4 regions of the Bacillus sp. mrc49 genome follow, and region 4 is predicted to be linked to each of the others. Evidence: riboswitches for the same ligand, from Rfam matches in the RefSeq annotation. Region 4 holds a riboswitch; each other region holds the start of a gene.

Region 1 (3,732 bases), on a different contig from region 4:
AGGTGCTTTACACTGAAATTTTCGTTCAAGAAGCATTCAACGAACTTGAACAGCATGCAAAGGAAACCTTGATTGCCGTAGAAACGGGTGATACTTTACGCATCATGCTTTCTTCGCTTCGCAAGTTGACAAGACATACCCCAATCAATGTCATTGCGAAAAAACGTGAAGCCTCCGTCAAAGTAATCGAAACGGAAAAATACGCGCTATAAGCAATGAAATGGTTCAATGAAGGGAATGTCCGCAATGGGCATTCCCTTTATTTCCTTTGTTCGAATCCGGTGCATTTCGTTGTATTGCTTGGTGAAAACGGGTATTCTATTGATAGGTGGTGAAACGATGGGCTTAATATTATACTGGTACCCAAAATGCGGCACATGCCGCAATGCGAAGAAGTGGTTGGATCATCATGAACTGCAATATGAAGCGATCCATATAGCGGAAAATCCGCCTTCCCGAACCGAAATTGAACAATTGTATAAATCGAGCGGGTTGGAGTTGAAGAAGTTTTTCAATACTAGCGGACAAAAATATCGCGAGCTGGGCTTGAAGGATAAGGTTAAGGAAGCTACCGAAGCCGAAATGCTTGATATATTGGCGACTGATGGGATGCTTCTGAAAAGGCCGATTGTTACGGATGGTACGAAAGTGACAGTAGGTTTCAAAGAAGAGCAATTCGAACAGGTATGGAACTAAAATTATACAAAAATTTGGTTAATTCCTTACTTAAATAATATTTCTACCTTATAATGTAATAGAAAAATAAGCTATACATATGGAGGGAATTAATAATGACAACAACACCAAAAGAACTTCGTTACACTAAAGAACATGAATGGGTCAAAACGGAAGATGGAACTGTGCGTATCGGGATAACGGCTTTTGCCCAATCAGAGCTAGGGGACATCGTTTTCGTCGAGCTTCCTGAAATTGGAGACGAGCTTAAAGCCAACGAGCCATTTGGAAGCGTTGAATCGGTAAAGACCGTTTCTGAGCTTTATGCTCCGATCAGCGGCAAGGTTGTCGAAGTGAACGATGAGTTAAGTGACAACCCTGAATATGTGAATGAATCTCCTTTTGAAAAAGCATGGATGATCGTCGTAGAACCAACGAACAGCAGTGATGTTGAAGGACTTATGAGCGCGGAAGAATATGAAAGCTTGATCAACGGGTAAAACGAAGGAGAGGGGCCCCTGAACAGGGTCTGCTCTCTTTTTCCTTTTGTACTTGGCGGTTGTCCACATAATTCGTGAAATGGAGTGATGACATGGAATGCGGCGATTTCGATAAGGTGATCATTGTAGAGGGCAGTTCCGACAGAAAAAAGGTTGCCTCCGTTTTAAATGAAGATGTGGAAATAAGATGTACGAATGGAACCATTTCAATCACTAAACTGGATGAATTGGTGGAGGAATTGATGGACCGGGATGTGTATCTCCTTTTTGACGCAGATGAATCAGGAGAAAAACTGCGCAAGCAATTTCGAAGGGAAATGCCGGAAGCGAACCACCTTTACATTAATAAAATGTACAAAGAAGTGGAAAGCTCACCGGAACATCATATTGCAACTGTACTTCTGGCTGCCAACATGAATGTTAAAATGAAATTTTTAAGTTAAAGGGTGAACGACTTAGTGATGCAGGAATGGAATGAGGAAAAATGCCGGGTTGCTATTGAAAACGGGGAAACCTTTTGTCTATATTTATACACGCCTTTATGTGGCACGTGTCAGGTGGCGTCGAAAATGCTGACGATATCACTGCAATTATTCCCGGAAATGATAGCAGGCAAAATGAATATGAACTATGTCCAAGGGATGGCCGAAACATATGAAATCGAAAGTGTGCCATGTTTATTGCTGTTCAAGGAAGGACAACTGTATAAAAAGATATATGCCTTTCAATCCGTTCCGTATCTGTATGGATTGCTTAAGGAAATCAGCTGAGAAACCCAAACGGAAACCGGATTGGGTTCTTGGCTTTATAGCAAACAGGTAGAGTGGCAGAATAAAAAAACAAAGAATATTCTTACAATTGATTGACTGGATAATGGTAAAATGCTATATTTTGAATGTGGAAAGCTGTTGCATGTAAAGGTCAAAATTTAATAGTTCTTATCAAGAGTGGCGGAGGGACTGGCCCGACGAAGCCCGGCAACCGGTATACATATATACGGTGCTAATTCCAGCAGAGTGTTGACTCTGGAAGATGAGGTGTGTATGAAAGCCTCTTCTTGTGGAAGCGGTTTTTTTGTTTGAGTGAAGAACCGTTCCCAAGGCCGCTTATATTTTTTCAATGAAATCCATATAGGAAGAGGAGAAGGCGTATGTCAGATAAAAAATTGCGTTTCGAAACATTGAGTGTTCATGGTGGCCTGCAAGCAGATGGGACTGGAGCACGTGCCGTACCCATTTACCAAAGCAATGCATACTTGTTCAAAGATACCGATCATGCAGCCAATTTATTTGGTCTAAAGGAAACGGGATATATATATACACGTCTCCATAATCCAACTGTCAGCGTTTTTGAGGAGAGAATGGCATTATTGGAAGGCGGAATCGGCGGATTGGCCACAGCAAGCGGAATGGCTGCCATTTCACTGTCAATCCTCAATATTGCCGGTGCAGGGGATGAAATCGTTTCGGCCTCTACCTTGTATGGGGGAACATATAACCTTTTCGAAAACACCCTTCCTAAATACGGAATTAAAGTGAAATTCGTTTCTCCTGATGATCCTGAGAATTTTAAAAGGGCAATTACGCCAAGAACAAAGGCCATATTCGCAGAAACGATTGGAAATCCAAGTTTGCGGGTCCTCGATATTGAAGCGGTGGCAAAGATCGCACACGAAGCCCACATCCCATTGATCATCGATAACACCTTCGCTACTCCGTATCTTTGCAGACCGATCGATTTTGGAGCGGATATCGTCATCCATTCCGCAACGAAGTGGCTTTTGGGTAATGGAACGACTTTAGGCGGTGTCATCGTGGATGGAGGCAATTTCAACTGGAACTCGCCGAACTTCCCCGGTTTCACGGAGCCTGACCCAAGCTACGACGGCTTGGTTTATGCCGATGCAGTGGGCCCTGCGGCCTTCATTACAAAAGCCCGGGTGCAATTGCTCCGCGATTTAGGACCTGCGTTAAGTGCCCAAAGTGCTTTCCAGTTTACGCTTGGTCTTGAAACGCTGCATGTAAGGATGAAAGAGCATCTTGCAAACACCAAGACCATCATACAATACTTGAAAAACCACCCTGCTGTGAAATGGGTATCATATCCAGCCAATGAGGACCATCCAGATAAGCCGCTTGCGGATAAATATCTGCCTAAGGGTGCGGGAGCCGTGGTGACCTTTGGGATTCAAGGAGACCGTGAAGCAGGGGCAAGGCTCATCAATTCGGTGGAGTTGTGGTCCCATGTGGCAAATGTGGGAGATGCGAAGAGTTTAATCATCCACCCCGCCAGCACCACCCATCAACAGCTGAACGATGCGGGATTGGCGAAATCTGGAGTGAGCGCCGATCAAGTCCGTCTATCCATCGGAATAGAAAATGTAGATGACTTAATAGAAGATTTAGAGCAGGCAATACAAAAAGCGACGGATATCGTTTCGGTGACATCCCAATCGATTTAAGAAAGTAGTCCTAAACTTTTTTTGTTAGAAATAATATACATTGCACTCCTTTTTTATCTGTGATAGAATTTCTCCATACTAATGAACGTAATGGTG
Region 2 (3,732 bases), on a different contig from region 4:
ATGATAAACATATATCATTTGTGACTAGAATTTCAAGAAATTTCAGAGAAGGTGAATAAATGTTGCAATTCGAAAAATCGAAACAGCTTCAACAACTTCCCAAGCAGTTTTTTGCTTCATTGGTCGCAAAGGTCAATGCAATTACTGCGCAAGGGCATGATGTCATTAACTTGGGCCAAGGGAATCCCGATCAGCCGACGCCTGTGCATATCGTGAAAAGTTTACAGGCTGCAGCTGAAAAAACGATCAACCATAAATATTCACCGTTCAGGGGACATCAATATTTAAAAGATGCGGCAGCTGCCTTCTACGAACGGGAATACGGCGTAAAGCTTGATCCGAATAGTGAAATAGCCATTCTATTCGGCGGAAAGGCAGGACTCGTCGAATTGCCCCAGTGTTTATTGAATCCAGGCGATACGATCCTCGTTCCAGATCCCGGTTATCCCGATTATCTTTCAGGTGTCGTCCTGGCGAAAGCGGAAATTGAAGGGATGCCGTTGAAGGAGGAAAATGCTTTTCTTCCGGATTACGAAGCTATACATAAAGATGTGCTGGATAAAGCGAAAATGATGTTCTTGAACTATCCGAATAATCCTACAGGTGCATCCGCAACGAAAGAATTCTTTACCGAAACCGTATCATATGCCAAAAAGCATTCAATATGTGTGGTCCATGATTTTGCTTATGGAGCCATAGGCTTCGATGGGAAAAAACCGGTTAGCTTTCTCGAGGCAGAGGGAGCGAAGGATGTTGGGATCGAAATATATACACTTTCGAAAACGTACAATATGGCTGGTTGGAGAGTCGGATTCGCCGTTGGCAACAAAAGTGTCATCGAAGCTCTTGAACTTTTGCAGGACCACCTATATGTGAGCCTTTTCCCGGCGATACAGGAGGCGGCGGCAACTGCTTTGCTTGATTCGCAAGAGTGCGTGGCCGAATTGGTGAAGGTATATGAGGGGCGCAGGAATGTTTTCATTGAGGGATTACGTGCCCTCGGCTGGGAGGTTAAGGCTCCGGAAGCATCGTTTTTTGCCTGGCTTAAAATACCGGCAGGATTCACCTCAGAGAGTTTTGCCGATCATTTACTAACCCACGCCCATGTGGCCGTGGCGGCCGGTAATGGATTCGGTGAATTTGGCGAAGGCTATGTCAGGGTCGGGCTTTTGACCTCCGAGGAACGGCTCGGGGAGGCTGTCGAGCGGATACGCAAGTTAAATCTGTTTTAACCTAAGCGAACTAAAAACTTATTGACAAAGTATGGATTACCTGTCAGAATACAAAATAAATTCTTAATCTTTCGATACTACCACGTACTTATATATCAGCGTTTTCTTATTTTGAGCAGGTGGAGGGACTAGCCCGATGAAGCCCAGCAACCGACCGTAATTCCATTGTAAGATGGGGCGGAATCCTCCGCCGGACTTTCTTCTAGTCCACAGGGCACGGTGCTAATTCTTGCAGCCATTGGCTGGGGGATAAGAAGATGGCTTTTTTAAAGCCTCTTCGTCATGAAGGGGCTTTTGCTATTCCAAGAACGTTCAGGTTTATGACTTCGTGAGTTTACTAACGTGTTATAGGAGTGATCAAATGAGCGAAATAATCGCCACTTATTTAATTCATGATTTTCATGGGAATCACGAGAAAAAAGCAGAAGGCATTGCCTTGGGCCTGACTGTAGGGACATGGACGGACCTGCCCCAGTTGGTCCAAAAGCAACTGGAAAAACATAAGGGGCGCGTCGTCTCCGTTTCGCCGCTTGCGGAAGAAGAGAGGGCAAACCGTTATTTTGATCGTAAGGTGTACCGCGCGATCATTAAAATCGCTTATCCGGCAGCGAATTTCTCCAATGATTTGCCAGCCATTTTGACGACGGTCTTCGGAAAACTGTCCTTGGACGGTGCAATTAAACTGATAGACCTTGATTTTGTCGGAGATATCCAGAAAGCATTCCCAGGTCCCAGATTCGGCATTGCCGGCATAAGGGAGAAGATTGAAGTTCATGACCGGCCACTTGTCATGAGCATTTTCAAAGGAGTATTAGGACGTGACCTAACGTTCCATAATGAGCAGCTGAAGCAGCAAGCGTTGGGTGGTGTCGACCTTGTTAAAGATGATGAAATCCTTTTTGATCAGGTACAGACGCCATTTATTGAAAGAATTAAGACCGGCAAGAAAATATTAAACGAAGTCTATGAACATACTGGACACCGGACCTTATATGCCGTCAATCTATCAGGTAAAACATTTGAATTATTGGATAAGGCAAAGCAAGCGGCAGAAGCGGGCGCAGACGCTTTATTGTTCAACGTCCATACATATGGTTTGGATGTATTGCAAGCCCTGAGTGAACATGATCAAATCAAGCTGCCGATCATGGCCCATCCGGCATTTAGCGGCGCGTTGGGCTCTTCCTCCCATTATGGGATCGGCTATCCTTTACTGCTTGGTAAATTAGTCAGGCTATCGGGTGCGGATTTATCATTATTCCCATCCCCGTATGGAAATGTCGCACTTGAAAAAGAGGAGACATTGGCAATTGCCCGTGCACTGACGAAAGACGAACCTTCCTGGAATAAAGCATTTCCTGTTCCTTCAGCAGGCATCCATCCAGGGATGGTACCCGACTTGATCAAGGATTTTGGACTGGACAGTGTCATCAATGCCGGAGGAGGAATCCACGGACACCCTGACGGAGCAAAGGGCGGGGCCGAGGCCTTCCGTTCTGCTGTGGAAGCCGTCCTTGAAGGAAAAGGCCTATCTGAGGCTGCGGCAAATGAAGAAGCACTAAAAAAAGCGCTTGTCCTGTGGGGAGGACTGTAAAGGATCATGAAACCGATCATCTTTTGTGATTTTGACGGAACGATAACCAACACAGATAATATCATTTCCATCATGAAAAAATTCGCTCCCCCGGAATGGGAAAAGTTGAAGGATGACGTTCTTCAGCAAAAAATCAGCATATCTTCTGGGGTGGGGAAAATGTTTTCCCTGCTTGATAGTGGCCTGAAGGCCGATATCATCCAATTTGTGAAGGAGACAGCGAACGTTCGGCAGGGGTTCCGTGATTTCGTAAAGTATACGGAACAAGCCGGGATTCCTTTATACATCGTAAGCGGGGGCATGGATTTTTTCATTGCCCCGCTATTAGAGGACATATTGCCCACTGACGCGGTTTTTTGTAATAATGCCCACTTTGATAAGAAAAAGATTTATATTGAGTGGCCGCATGCTTGTGATGACCAATGTGATAATGAGTGCGGCTGCTGTAAGCCTACGATTATGAGGCAAATGGCAGGTGAGGATGACTATATTTATGTAATTGGTGATTCCGTGACTGATTTTGAAGCGGCTAAACAGGCGGATCTTGTCATAGCCCGTGATATATTGCTTGAGAAATGCGTAAATGAAGGATTGCCGCATCAGGGTTTTGAAACGTTTTATGATGTATTGGACATTTTAAAGCAGCGTGAGGAGGTAAGAGCATGAACAACGGTACGAAGGAGTGGCTGGAGCTGGCGGAAATTAAAGCAGAACTGGCGGAACGGGATTGGTTCATGGGAACAAGCGGAAACCTTTCCATCCGCGAGCCCGATAGTCGAAGCTTTTATATTACAGCCAGCGGTAAGGATAAGCGAAAGCAATCGGATTCGGACTTTATCTTGGTGGATCTGAAAGGAAACCCCGTCGAGGAGACGGAGCTAAGGCCCTCGGCCGAAACTCTACTCC
Region 3 (3,732 bases), on a different contig from region 4:
TTCCTTTACCCGGTATCGGCAGCAAAAAGTGCGCGATGCGCGGTCCCAGATCTCGGGCCGGATTGATCGCATATCCTGTCGTGCCCCCAAGGGACATCCCGATCACGACGATCAGCAGGCCGACAGCGAATGGGTTCAAACCTTCCGTGAAATTATTGGCCCCGATGAATAATAGACCAAGGATAAGGATGAATGTCCCGATCATTTCACTTAATAGATTGGAAAATGTATGAGGGATGGCAGGCGCCGTGGCAAACACACCAAGCTTCGCACCTGGATCCTCAGTAGCCTTCCAGTGTGGCAAATAATGAAAGAATACGAGAGCTGCCCCCAAGATCGCTCCAATCAGTTGAGCAGCGATATAAACCGGCACATCCCTCCATGGGAATTCTCCAATGATGGCGAATCCGATTGTAACGGCCGGATTCAAGTGGGCACCGCTTATCGAGCCCACTGCAAAAACGCCCATCGTAACCGCCAGTCCCCAAGCAATCGTAATAACGATCCATCCCGCGTCTTTAGCATAAGAGCCCTTCAAACTTGAACCTGCCCCGATACCTGCACCGAATAATATCAAAATCATCGTGCCTACCAATTCTCCCCAAAATGGTGTCATGAATAAAACCTCTCCCCTAATTAATTGTAAATCTTTGACAACAAATAAAAGGAGATTCACAGCAGAACCATCCTCATAAAAAATATGAATGGCTCTGTTGTGAATCTCCTAGTCTCCGTCACATATATTAACTTGTAATTTACAATATACTAGGTTATGAAAACGCTGTCAAACACTTTGTGAAAAATCAATCTATTATTTTTGCATTTTTTTCTTTCAAGCCCGAATGGTTCAGACGATATCCCATAACTCGGTTTTGGAAGTGGTAATGGCCGATGCGCCTGCCTCTAGGGCGTTCAAGACTTCATCCGAAGTCCGGATAAGACCTCCTGCAAAAATAGGTGTTTGTAACCGCTCCTTCACTTCTTTTATCATCCAGGGCATGGCTCCCGGCAAAACCTCAATGTAATCTGGCTTGGTTTTCTGCACCAGCTTGTAGCTTTTCTCCAGCGCATGTGTGTCTATTAAAAAAATTCGCTGGATGGCAATGACACCCTTTTGCTTCGCTTTCAGAATAACGCTTGTTTTGGTGGAAATCAGCCCAAAGGGATTATATTCCTGACAAATGAATTCCGCCGCGTATTCATCACTTCTTATGCCATGGATCAAATCGACATGGTAAATCATTTTCTTATTATGCTGCTTTGCCATCATACTGACATTTTTCAATTGAGAGATATGAAGATCAAGAAATACCCCTATTTCATACGGGCTATCCAGGAATCTTTCGAAATCTTTCATGCTTGCCGAGGCAGGCAAAATCTTCTGATCCATTCATTTCCCCCCCCTTATCTTCCGGAAAAAAATCCAAACTTTTAGGAACTTAGTATATTTTAAAGAACTTGATTTATCAAACACATTTTTCTACCCCCGATAAATGACGCGCGCGAAAATGTATATACCCGTCATAAGGAAAGGTTCATTTTCAATCCTCCATCGACCAGCTCACAAGATTGGATCGTGCCTATCGGGATTTTCCTGACGATGTTCCAGGCATTCATATTCATTTTGATCCTTCTATTATCATATTCAAATATGGGCGGTCTGTTAAAAAGCTTTTGATTTATGAAATCCCTATCTATTGGCTTCAACTCGATCAATTCGAATGTTATCGTTCTTTTTTCCGTATGGACCGGCTTTAATGCCATTCGGAATGATACCTTTTTCTTGAACATCATTTTCTTCACTTCGGTCGTTCCCCAAAGGACCATATGCTCTGGCGTAATCTCGACATGGATATCACGCTCATATAATCGCGTTTTTATCATTCTCTCCAGCATGGCTGCCGTTAGCGTGATCGGCAATCCCTTCCCAAAAATAGTCGATGCATCGAATGCACTCATCCTGCTCCCATCCCTTCCAACTATACCTATTACCTCATATGGAACATCGTTTATAGCATATGTTAGGTCGGATTTCCTGTTCATTGCTTCAGGCCTCCCAATAATCGGTATATTCTAAATGTTTCGGTTTCAGACCTTGACCTTTGGAACAACTCCCTGTATAGTCGTAAGTAATTTAATAGACAACTCTTATCAAGAGAGGTGGAGGGACTGGCCCTTTGATACCTCAGCAACAGACTTTCGATGTACTGTGCTAATTCCAGAAGTGTAATAGCTTGAAGATAAGAAGAGTACATGACCTTGTTGCCTACCCCTCTTCTTATCTTTAAGAAGAGGTTTTTTATTTTGGCCGTTTTCGCATATTTTGTTGCTATTCACCAAGTCATGCGGTGTGGTTGATTGCCTTTTCAACGCTCGTATTAAAAACAACAATCCTTACGAAACGTGCCTTTATTTTATACAGGGAAAGAAGGAATGCAACATGTCAATCACTTTAACAAAGGCCCCATTCAGGGCGGATCACGTCGGAAGTTTATTAAGGCCGGATCGTATCCATCAGGCCAGAAAGCAATTTAAGGAAGGCGCCCTCTCTGCTGAGAGACTCCGCGAGGTTGAAACCGAAGAAATTAAACGGATCGTCGATAAGCAAATCGAAGTCGGCTTGGAGGTCGTGACCGACGGGGAATTCAGACGCACATGGTGGCACTTCGACTTCCTTGAGCATTTAAATGGCATCGAGGGGTACGTGACTGAAAAAGGACTCACATTCGATGGTGTCGAAACCGAGCGATACAACGTTCGCAATATCGGGAAGGTTTCATTCAACCCTAAGCACCCCTTCCTTAACGATTTTATCGAATTGAACAAAATCGTCGGCGGTCGTGCCGTCGCCAAACAAACGATTCCCAGCCCCAATCAATTATTTGCTGCCGGGGTTCATAATGAAGACATCTACCCTGATATTGAGGATTATGCAAATGATATCATCCAAACGTACCAGGATGCTTTAAAAGCCTTTTATGAGGCAGGTGTGCGTTACCTTCAACTGGATGATGTATACATTGCCAGACTTTCAGCTCCTGATTTCCAGTTCAAGGATGGAAAATATACGCGCGAACAATTAATCGATTTGGCTTTGCGTGTCATCAATGGATCATTGGAAGGCAAACCAGACGATTTGATCATCACGACACATCTATGCCGCGGAAACTACCAGTCGACCTGGGCATTCGAAGGCAGCTATGCCCGCATAGCCCCGACATTATTGGCAAAAGAAAAAGTGGATGGTTTCTTCCTCGAATATGACGATAATCGCTCTGGCGATTTCAAGCCATTGGAACACATCCCTACTGGCGGGGCGAAGGTCGTACTTGGAGTCGTCACGTCCAAAAATGGGGAAATCGAAGACAAGGAAGCCATCAAGGCCCGCATTAAAGAAGCCGCTCAGTTCGTTCCGCTCGAGCAATTATGCTTAAGCCCGCAATGCGGATTCGCTTCCACCCATCATGGCAACAAGCTTACGGAAGAACAACAATGGGAAAAACTGAAATTCGTCGTTGATGTAGCAAAAGAAGTGTGGGGATGATTCATCCCAAAAGGCCATTCCCCTTATTGGGAAATGGCCTTTTCGGTGCATCTGCTATTGGGGGGCATTTTCTTTTATACGTGAAACAAGCTCCTCGAGCCATTCGGCTGTATGCTGTGCCCGGCTGTATGAATGCTCCTTAATGAATTTATATCCCAAATATTGATCAGAATCCTCATCAACCGGCT
Region 4 (3,732 bases):
GCATGAAGAACCGGAGAAAAGAACCACCCGTAAGAAGGCGGCAACGAAAAAAAAGAAACAAGCATAATACAAAAAAGCCAAGCGGAGTAGGAATGCGTCGCTTGGCTTTCTATTTGGGGTTTCGTTTAAGTGGAGATCGATGCAGGGCAAAAAAAAATCGCTCCCTTAAGAGCGACAATGAGGAATTCAATCGTGAAATCAACATATAGGCGAACTGTTGTAGTTTTCGACTATATATTGTGTTCATATTCTATCATATTTAATTCTGAAATAGCAACAATATTACGGTAACTTACTGATGATTTTTTCTGGAATTCCAAGATATTTCAACCAATTGAAAGCATGGGGACCCGTTTTCGGTTTTTGCATTTGGTATATTCTCCTATTTGGCTATAGAATCAAATGGATTTTTAGTATAATTTATTCATATAAGGATGGTATATAACTAAATGAGGATAGGGAGACGAAGAATGGAAAACAAAAAAATAGTTTCACTTCAAGTCAGTAAGCCAAAACAAGAAACATTTGCGAATGTCAACATTTTTTCTGCCATGAATAAACAAGCAGTGGATACCGTGACTGTAACGAAATCTGGCCTAATCGGTGATGGGGTAGGCAATGAAAAGTTTCATGGAGGACCTGATCGAGTCGTATGTTTTTATCCCTATGAACACTACGCATTATGGAATGAGAAGTTCAATAAAAAGCTTGATATTCCCGCGTTTGGTGAAAATGTAACCGTTGCAGGGATGACAGAGGATGCTATCTATATTGGTGATATTTATCAAATAGGCGATGCGATCGTCCAAATTAACCAGGGAAGGATCCCCTGTTCGACCATTTCCCATTTTAACCGTGAGGCCGGGCTTTTGAAAATAGTTATGAAAACGGGTTTCACTGGTTATTTTGCAAGAGTGATCAAAGAGGGGACCATAAAGAAACAAGATGAAATTTTGTTACTCGAACGCCAGCAGGAAAAAATCACGGTTCAATTCGCCACTGAGGTGATCCTTCATGGACGGGACGGGGAGGAAGGAGCGAGTGCTTTACTTGCTGTGGATTCACTCGCGGACGACTGGAAACAAAGGGCCGTAAAGCGCATTCAGGCTGTGCAGGACTGAATGAATTGTAGGGAAAATGAAAAAATGCGCGGTAAGGTATTGAAATTAACAGATTATTAAGGTAAATTAAATATAAATAAATTTTAAAATTTTATGAAAATTATATATCGATCTTATCGAGAGAGGTGGAGGGACTGGCCCGACGAAACCTCAGCAACCAGCTTAGGCAAAGGTGCTAAATCCAGCAAGCGGAGCTTGATAGATGAGGAGAATGTTCCAAGAAACCTTCTTCTTTGAGAAGGTTTTTTTTCTTTTCTCTCATACGCTTAGAATATGACAAAAACAGAATTGTTTTTGAGAGAGGGTGTAATAATGAATTTTCGTAAAGAGTTGAAAGAAAGAATGCTGGTTGGAGAAGGGGCGATGGGGACTTTATTATACTCCTATGGCATCGATCAATGTTATGAGGAATTAAACTGTACCAATCCCGGTCAAATAGAATCGATCCATCGTGCCTATTTGGAGGCAGGTGCCGACATCCTACAATCGAACACGTATGGTGCCAACTTCAATAAGTTGAAGCGACATGGACTAGAAGATGAGGTAAGCAAGATCAATCGTCAGGGAGTCATCCTCGCCAAAAAAGCGGCACAAGGCAAGGCCTATGTCTTCGGTACGATCGGGGCCCAGCGGAGTATAAGAAAATCGGATTTAAGCATGGAGGAAATAAAGCGAGGCTTTCGTGAACAACTTTACAGCCTGCTGATGGAAAGCCCGGATGGGATTCTCCTGGAAACCTTTTATGACCTCGAAGAACTGGAAACCGTGCTGGAAATCGTAAAAAAAGAAACGGAACTGCCAATCATCGCAAATGTTTCAATGCATGAATTGGGCAATCTCCAAAATGGGATCCATTTGAATGAAGCCTTTCAAAAACTCGAGCAATTGGGAGCCGATGTCGTCGGTGTGAATTGCCGACTTGGGCCTCACCATATGATTCGTGCCTTGGAAGAAGTGAGCCTGCCAAAGCATGCTTCGATTGCCATCTATCCAAATGCCAGCCTCCCGGATTATGTGGATGGCAGGCTCGTCTATAAGGCAGTGCCTGAATATTTCGGTTCGAGTGCCCTGGACCTACGTAAGCAGGGTGCCACGATCATAGGCGGATGCTGCGGTACGACTCCTCTGCATATTCAAGCTGTGAAGAATGCAGTGGGAAGCCTGGTTCCCGTGAAAGAAAAATTAACGAAACCCCGTGAAATAGAAATAATGGAGATCAGTGATAGAGCAGGAGAACTTCCTCTATATGAAAAGGCCAAAACAGAAAGGACGATTCTTGTTGAACTCGATCCACCGAAGAAGCTGGGAATAGAAACTTTCATGGCCGGGGCGAAGGCTTTGAAAACTGCAGGGGTCGACTCGATTACATTAGCGGATAATTCACTTGCTTCCCCGAGGATATCGAATGAAGCGTTGGCAAATTTACTGAAAGACCAATTGAATGTGAAACCAATGGTACATATAACATGTCGTGACCGTAATTTAATTGGCCTGCAATCCCATTTAATGGGCCTGCAGACGGTAGGCTTGAATGAGATATTGATCATTACCGGCGATCCATCCAAAATCGGGGACTTCCCTGGGGCCACTTCGGTTTATGATTTATCCTCCTTTGACTTGATAAGCATGGTCAAACAATTTAATGACGGCCTTTCCTATTCGGGTCAAAGCTTGGGCCAACGGGCAAATTTCAAAATTGCCGCCGCATTTAATCCCAATGTGAAGTACTTGGATAAAGCGGTGCAGCGTATGGAAAAGAAAATTGCCTGTGGTGCTCATTCCTTTTTGACACAGCCCATTTATTCAATCCAACAGATGGAAGAAGTTCATGAAGCGACCAAACATTTGGAAACGCCGATTTTCATCGGTATCATGCCCTTGACAAGCACGCGGAATGCGGAGTTCATCCACAACGAAATCCCAGGCATCAAATTGCCTGACAATGTCAGGAGAGCGATGGCATTAGCCGGGAATGACCCTGTAAAGGCGAGGATAGAAGGCGTTAGCATTGCAAGGGAGCTAGTGGATGCAGCAAGGGATAAATTCAAGGGAATCTATTTAATCACCCCATTCCTTCGTTATGAAATGACAGCCGAACTTACGAAATATATAAGGAAAGCCGATAGTAAACAAACATCAGAGGTGGCAGTGCATGAATAAAAAAGCGATACAAGAACAGTTGGATTCCAAAATTCTCCTGCTTGATGGAGCGATGGGAACCATGCTTCAGGCAGAGAATTTGACGGCAGCGGATTTCGGAGGCGAGCAGTTCGAGGGATGCAATGAATATTTATCGCTGACCCAGCCGGAACTGATCCAATCCATCCATGAAACTTATTTGGCAGCAGGTGCAGATATCATCGAGACAAATACTTTTGGTGCGACAAGCATCGTACTTGATGAATATCAAATAAGCACGATTGCATACAAACTTAATAAAATTTCCGCAGAGCTTGCCGTCAAGGCTTGTGAAAAGTATTCAAAGGATAGCTGGCCAAGATATGTAGCAGGCTCAATGGGGCCCACGACAAAAACACTATCGGTTACAGGGGGGACGACTTTCGATGTTTTAACCGACTCTTATGAAGAGCAGGCACTCGGCCTCTTGGAC

The links. Region 4 has a riboswitch for S-adenosylmethionine ahead of CVN76_RS10430 (bifunctional homocysteine S-methyltransferase/methylenetetrahydrofolate reductase). Riboswitches for the same ligand answer to the same signal wherever they lie in the genome.
Region 1: it holds a riboswitch for S-adenosylmethionine, as region 4 does, so the genes downstream of both, CVN76_RS20300 (O-acetylhomoserine aminocarboxypropyltransferase/cysteine synthase family protein) here and CVN76_RS10430 (bifunctional homocysteine S-methyltransferase/methylenetetrahydrofolate reductase) in region 4, are expected to answer to the same signal.
Region 2: it holds a riboswitch for S-adenosylmethionine, as region 4 does, so the genes downstream of both, mtnW (2,3-diketo-5-methylthiopentyl-1-phosphate enolase) here and CVN76_RS10430 (bifunctional homocysteine S-methyltransferase/methylenetetrahydrofolate reductase) in region 4, are expected to answer to the same signal.
Region 3: it holds a riboswitch for S-adenosylmethionine, as region 4 does, so the genes downstream of both, CVN76_RS19985 (5-methyltetrahydropteroyltriglutamate--homocysteine S-methyltransferase) here and CVN76_RS10430 (bifunctional homocysteine S-methyltransferase/methylenetetrahydrofolate reductase) in region 4, are expected to answer to the same signal.

Annotation. Positions count from the first base shown of each region.
Region 1 is NZ_PHNG01000715.1:10,886-14,617, reverse strand. Features, by position in the region: gene CVN76_RS20325 (acyl-CoA dehydrogenase family protein) at 1-212, shown strand, start outside; gene CVN76_RS20320 (arsenate reductase family protein) at 340-696, shown strand; gene gcvH (glycine cleavage system protein GcvH) at 792-1,175, shown strand; gene CVN76_RS20310 (toprim domain-containing protein) at 1,268-1,618, shown strand; gene CVN76_RS20305 (thioredoxin family protein) at 1,637-1,945, shown strand; SAM riboswitch class I at 2,111-2,214, shown strand; gene CVN76_RS20300 (O-acetylhomoserine aminocarboxypropyltransferase/cysteine synthase family protein) at 2,326-3,636, shown strand.
Region 2 is NZ_PHNG01000778.1:12,064-15,795, reverse strand. Features, by position in the region: gene CVN76_RS24125 (pyridoxal phosphate-dependent aminotransferase) at 60-1,232, shown strand; SAM riboswitch class I at 1,336-1,488, shown strand; gene mtnW (2,3-diketo-5-methylthiopentyl-1-phosphate enolase) at 1,594-2,826, shown strand; gene CVN76_RS24115 (2-hydroxy-3-keto-5-methylthiopentenyl-1-phosphate phosphatase) at 2,833-3,492, shown strand; gene CVN76_RS24110 (methylthioribulose 1-phosphate dehydratase) at 3,489-3,732, shown strand, end outside.
Region 3 is NZ_PHNG01000712.1:2,183-5,914, forward strand. Features, by position in the region: gene CVN76_RS19970 (MIP/aquaporin family protein) at 1-616, opposite strand, end outside; gene CVN76_RS19975 (glycerol-3-phosphate responsive antiterminator) at 848-1,390, opposite strand; gene CVN76_RS19980 (hypothetical protein) at 1,522-2,043, opposite strand; SAM riboswitch class I at 2,146-2,247, shown strand; gene CVN76_RS19985 (5-methyltetrahydropteroyltriglutamate--homocysteine S-methyltransferase) at 2,441-3,544, shown strand; gene CVN76_RS19990 (PadR family transcriptional regulator) at 3,599-3,732, opposite strand, start outside.
Region 4 is NZ_PHNG01000673.1:32,450-36,181, reverse strand. Features, by position in the region: gene ku (non-homologous end joining protein Ku) at 1-67, shown strand, start outside; gene CVN76_RS10435 (MOSC domain-containing protein) at 471-1,121, shown strand; SAM riboswitch class I at 1,232-1,330, shown strand; gene CVN76_RS10430 (bifunctional homocysteine S-methyltransferase/methylenetetrahydrofolate reductase) at 1,434-3,281, shown strand; gene metH (methionine synthase) at 3,274-3,732, shown strand, end outside.